2 regions of the Blautia sp. OF09-25XD genome follow, and region 2 is predicted to be linked to the other one. Evidence: riboswitches for the same ligand, from Rfam matches in the RefSeq annotation. Region 2 holds a riboswitch; the other holds the start of a gene.
The links. A riboswitch is a leader RNA that binds a small molecule or an ion and turns the genes downstream of it on or off. The one in region 2 is predicted to bind cyclic di-GMP.

Region 1 (3,184 bases), on a different contig from region 2:
GGCGGTCATGGCAATGATCGGAATCTTCTTTGCCAGTTCATGGGAGCTTCTGCGGATTGCCTTTGTTGCCTCATAACCATTCATAACAGGCATCTGCACATCCATCAGGATCATGTCATAATCCCCCGGAGCAGACTGTTCAAATGCTTTCAAAACCTCTTCACCATTTTCACAGATGGTACATTCTGCACCTTCAGTCTTTAACAGTTCCGTCAGGATCTCAGCATTCAGCTCATTATCCTCTGCACACAGGAACCTCATTCCCTGCAGAATATTACCATCCTGCTCATCTGTTTTTTCTTGTGCCGCCAGAGCAACTGTTCTATCCTCTGCAATTCTCAGCTCTATGAAAACCTCAAAACAACTTCCCTGTCCCAGTTCACTCTCCAAATCAATGGTACCTCCCATTGCTTCAACCAGATTTCTGGTAATAGCCATTCCAAGACCGGTTCCCTGGATCTTATTCGTCACAGAACTTTCGGCACGGGTAAAAGCATCAAAGATTTTATCTTTGAAATCTGCTGACATTCCTATTCCATTATCCCTGACTAAGAAACGGTACTTTGCATGGACGGATGAATTTGTTTCACATTCTTCTACCAGAAACTGAATTTCTCCACCTTCCTGCGTGTACTTCACTGCATTAGAAAGCAGGTTGCTGAAAATCTGCATCAGGCGAAGCTGATCCCCGTTCACCCACTCATGTCGGATATTTTTCTTTGTTGTAAGAATCTGTTTCTTTTCATCTATCTGTGAATGAAATAGATTATTGATTTCCTGTATAAAATTCAGAATAGAGAAATCATCGTATTTAAAAACTGTTTTTCCTGCCTCAATTTTGCTCATATCCAGAATATCATTAATAATCCCTAACAGATGCTGGGATGAAATATCTATTTTATCTGCATACTCTATTACTTTATCTTTATTTCCTGCATCATGTCTTATTAATGACGTCATACCAATAACTGCATTCATAGGAGTACGTATATCATGTGACATATTAAACAGAAAATTAGATTTTTCAACACTGGCTGTTTTCGCCTGCTCCAATGCTTTCTGCAGTTTTTTATTTAATTCCACTACTGTGTTTTCCGATTCCTGTGTCCTGTGCAGTAACATAATCATAAAAACAAATCCAGTTAAAAGCAAAACAATCAGTAAACCGCAGCCCCATAGTCTATATAACTTTTCATTGCTATTCCATCCGTTTTCAGGCATCACTTCCAGAATCCATTGACTGTCACCTAATTCGAAAGTATATGTGACAGGATCAATCATTTCCACAACTGAGCCATACACTTCTTCGTATGTTTCATCCCACGGTGCAATACTTTTAGACAACTTATATTCATAGCTAAAATCGGTAAGTGACTTTATAGAATCAGCGAATATATCCGGTACACGAATAATTACAATTGTAAATCCCCAAAATGTCCTTTCGCCATTTTTCTGCTCCACATACACCGGATTTCTTACAGCAATCCCCGTTCCACCCTGTTTCAAAGAAAATGGTCCCTGCATGGTTATCACATCATTGTCTCTGGCATAACAAGATATCTTTCCTCGTTCTTTATCATAAATAAGATCTATCTTTCCAGCCTCATTTCCGTCTTCCGGATAAATCTCAGTCACTACGCCGTCTGGTGCGATCTGAATACTCTGGATATAATCTGCCATCATATTCTCTGCAACTTTCGAGAACATGGAAATTTTTCCGTTTTCACTAATAACAATCTGTTCAAAAGTATTTGTAATATCAATTCCCCTCACGATATCAGCCTTCATATGATCTGCATACGTTACTGCGTTTAATTCAGCTCTTGACCTTATCAAATCCCTTTGACTGCTATCCGCACGAATGTCTATATTCACCAGAACAACCAAACCGATCATCAATACAAATACCGGAATCCATAACTCTTTTTTTATCCTAAATGTATTTTTTTGTTCCTGTGCTGACTTAATTTTCTTCCACATAACCGATTTCCTTTACACCTGCGTTTTTATCTACTTCATTTTTATATTTTAGCATCCACCAATTATTGCCTGTTTTAGTTTCTTTTTAATCTCCAAAAATGAAAAAAGCATTGTCATTGCAGACAATGCATCTTTAACGTGGCAACTGGCTACCATTTTACAGGCCCTATAGCTTTGCGTCGCAGACTTTCATCTGTTTTGCCGTTTTTCTTATTATAGCTTTTAAACATATGAAAAAAAACTGGTTTTATTATACTCTAATGCTCGACTATGTACAAGAAAAACATTACCGTTTTAACGCCTAAAAACAAAAGAAGAACAGCCGATACATATACTCGAACTGTTCTCCTACTTCCGAAGTCCACGCAGCATTGACATTACTGTTTCCTGCTCATTTGTACTCAGATTGTTCCATATCCTTAAAACTTCTTTCTGTTTTTCTGTCAGATTCTCTGAATTACCTTCCTGAAAAAACTGTGATAATGTCACGCCCAAAGCTGCACATATTTTTTCAAGTGTAATCAGCGACGGCAGGTTTTCCTGCGCCATGATTCTTCCCAGTGATGACTGGGAAATTCCCGACAGCTGCGATAATCTATATTTACTGATATCACGCTTTTCACACAAAAATGTTATTTTATCCGCAATATACTTCTCTATCTGCAAGTAACTATACCTCATTTCCGCTATTACATGTTCTTATTGTACCTGTAATAATGAAAAAATATTAGTAATCAACTTTGCAAGTATTCATTCCCATTATAGGAAGTATACGGATAAAAAAATATAAAGATACTTTCGTTTCCGCAAAAGTCATTTTCGCTTATATCGTTTTTATAATAGCACAGACAGTTATGTTTGTCACATAAAAGTTTGAAACCTCAAACAAAAAAATAAGCCTGCCATCATCCGCAGATTTCTCCACAGACAACAGCAGGCTTCCTACTATCTCATCAACTCATTCACTTTTCTCTGCACTGCCCCATAATCATATCCCGCAGCCTGCAGTCTCTTCTTTCTGTCCCCGCCGTTCCCCACTTTCCGGCAATGACTTCCTTTGCTACAGTTTCCACACTCTTTTTTGTTGCTACTTTTCACCAGCTCATTCACCTTCGCCTGCACTGCCGGATAATCATACCCTGCAGCCTGCAGTCTCTTCTTTCTGTCCTCGCCGTTCCCCCACTTTCCGGCAATCACTTCCTTC
Region 2 (3,184 bases):
GAAATTCGTGGTTTGCATAAAAGAGCTCATCATCTTCTTTGTCTGCTCTATATATGATAAATGCACCTGGAAGGTGTTCAGAGATATCCTTCAGTGCAAATCCAAGCTGTTTGCGGACTCCTGACTGGAGACCTTTTCTGTAAGCCATACATCCGTTTTTTCCATGCAGTTTTATTTCATAAAGAGCTGCATCTGCACAGCGCATAAGCTGTGAAGGGCTGGCTGCAAATGTTGGATATTCTGCATATCCGAGAGATATATAAAATGCGAGTTCTTTACCGTGATATGAAAACGTTTTTGGAAGCTTAGTGAATTGCTGCAGCTGTTTATCTGCTTCCTTAAAGGTACAATTTGGTAAAAGAATGCAGAATTCGTCACCACCATTTCTTCCAAGCAATGCATCGGATGGGAAAAAAGCTTTCATACTGTCTGCCAGACTCTTTAATGCTTTGTCTCCATAACTATGGCCATAGATATCATTGATAAACTTAAAGTCATCAATATCAAGGAGCGCAGCCACAAAATGTGTTTGTGGATTTTTAGAAATTATTTTTTCTGCTAATTCATCAAATCCATAGCGATTATAAATATTTGTAAGAGAATCTGTGCGCGCCAGTATTTTATATTTGTTCTTGTGTTCTTTTGCTACCAGCCATACCCTGGTAAGTACTGACAGAAGAAGGCTTATAGTAAGAAACATACCACTGATAATTATCAGTAGTGTGTTATTTCTCCATCCGGTTTTAGGAGTTACCTCAAGCTTCCAGGTTCCATCCCCTACTGTAAAAGCGTAAGAAATCGGATGATCTATTTGACCATCTGACTGATAAACCACTTTATAAGTATCGCTCCAGGGAGTGTCTGTTTTTAAAATTTTGTATTCATATCCAAAATTTGAAAGTGCACTGACTGTATCTGAAAAAATATCCGGAACACGCAGGATAACAATGGTAAATCCCCAGAAATACTCTTGTCCGCTTTTATCTTTCAGGTAGACTGGATTGCGGACTGCAATTCCATAACCGCCCTGTTTTAATTCGAAGGGCCCCTGCGTAATGGTTGCATGGTTATCTCTTGCATAACAGGAAATCTCTTTACGGTCTTTATCATGGAGCAGATCGATCTTACCTGCCTCATTTCCTTCAGCCGGATAAATATCTGTTACAACACCATTAGGAGCGAGCTGCACGCTTTCAATAGAATCAGACATAAGATTCCCGGCAATCGTCTCAAACTGATGGATTTCGCCATTTTCACTGATTAAGATCTGTTCCAAAGTATCTGTAATTCCAATTCCATCTGCAATTTCATTCTTTATGCGTTCACCATAGGTGGTTGCGTTTAATTGTGCCAATATGTGTCTCTGATTTTTTTCATGGGTGTCTGTTTTGTATACAATTAAACCAACAAGGCATATGCCCAGTAAAAAAATAATAAGAGGCACAAGTGTTTTTTTCTTCACTTGGTTCACCTCAGTTTATTCATTGGAGTTTTTATAATAAAGCATTATATCATAGAAGTTGAAAAACGGAATAAGTTTTTAAAAAAATGACAGTATAATGACAATATGTTTTTGGGCGTTAAAACGGTAATGTTTTTCTTGTGTACAGTAGAGTACTATAGTATAATAAAATCAGTTTTTTGCGTAAGTCTAAAAGCTATAATAAGGAAATCGGCAAACCAGATGAAAGTCTGGGACGCAAAGCTACAGGGCCTGTAAAATGGCAGCCAGTTGCATGAAATGACGTGCACTGTCTGTCTGGCAGTGCTTTTTTACGGTATTATTTCATAGACGTAACAATAATGTCGCATGATACTCGTACACCTATGAATGCAATCATTGGTATCACATCTTTGATCAGACATGATGCAGGAAATAAAGCAAAAGTTATAGAGTATGCAGATAAAATAGATATTTCATCACAGCATCTGTTGGGAATTATCAATGACGTTCTGGATATGAGCAAGATTGAGGCAGGAAAAACTGTCTTCAAGTTCAGAAGCATAAAGACCGGTGGGGGGGACCGAACCGCAGGTCACTGAACAGTGACAAATGGATTTGATGCGGTAGTGCAATTTTATTAAACCAGGAGGTTGACAAGGAGATGTATAGAGAAATATATTTGACAGACAGACAGACAGACAGACAGGAGATTTAATATGATTTCGAGAGCAAAGAAATATGTGGCAGTATTACTGGCTTTTGTATGCGTGTGTATGATATTTTCTCCCCAGACTGCATATGCAGCCGAGGACAGTTCGCAGCATGAAACTGTCAAAGTCGGTTTCTTTGCCATGGATGGTTATCATGTGATGGATGAAGAAGGCAACCGCAGCGGGTATGGCTATGATTTTCTTCGGCTGATGGCCCGTTATTGGGATGTAGATTACGAATATGTCGGATATGATAAGAGCTGGGATGATATGCAGCAGATGCTTGAAGATGGCGAGATTGATATGGTAACATCTCCCCGCAAAACACCGGAAAGAGAAGAAAAGTTTGATTTTTCACGTCCGATCGGAACCAATAATGGGATTCTGACCGTCCGCAGTGACAACAGCACGATTGTGGATGGCAATTACAGTACTTACAACGGTATGCGTGTGGCACTTTTGAACGGAAGCTCACGAGATAAAGAGTTTGCGGATTTTGCAGGCAATAAAGGATTTACATATGATCCATTTTATTTTGATACGACAGAAGAGATGGAGGAAGCTCTTCAGAGCGGAAATGTTGATGCTATTGCTGCCACTTCTATGAGAAAAACAAACAATGAGCGTATCGTGGATAAATTTGACAGCAGCGATTTCTATGTCATGGTTAAAAAAGGTAATACAGAATTGCTGAATGAGATCAATTATGCAATCGGCCAGATGAATGCAGTTGAGGGTGACTGGAAAACGACACTTTATAATAAAAATTATGAAAGCATCGAAACTAAGAATCTGGAATATACGGAGAAAGAAAAAAGTATTATTTCACAGTATTCCAAGGACAACCCGCTTCATGTTCTGTGTGATCCGACCCGTTATCCATATTCTTATAATGAAAATGGTGAGATGAAGGGTATTATCCCGGATTACTTCCGGAAAATTGCAGACTATGCCGGGATTTCCTATGAGTTTCTTACACCTGCCACCAGAGATGAGTATATTGCTTATCAGAAAAATAAGGAAACCACAG

Region 1: linked by a shared signal. The riboswitch ahead of DXA93_RS16910 (ATP-binding protein) and the one ahead of DXA93_RS14825 (sensor histidine kinase) in region 2 are both predicted to bind cyclic di-GMP.

What each region holds. Positions count from the first base shown of each region.
Region 1 is NZ_QUMG01000028.1:15,453-18,636, reverse strand. It holds gene DXA93_RS16910 (ATP-binding protein) at 1-1,980, opposite strand, end outside; cyclic di-GMP riboswitch class I at 2,118-2,193, opposite strand; gene DXA93_RS16905 (helix-turn-helix domain-containing protein) at 2,329-2,646, opposite strand; gene DXA93_RS16900 (hypothetical protein) at 2,926-3,184, opposite strand, start outside.
Region 2 is NZ_QUMG01000020.1:60,906-64,089, forward strand. It holds gene DXA93_RS14820 (diguanylate cyclase domain-containing protein) at 1-1,462, opposite strand, end outside; cyclic di-GMP riboswitch class I at 1,665-1,740, shown strand; partial or broken gene DXA93_RS14825 (sensor histidine kinase) at 1,804-1,998, shown strand; gene DXA93_RS14830 (transporter substrate-binding domain-containing protein) at 2,161-3,184, shown strand, end outside.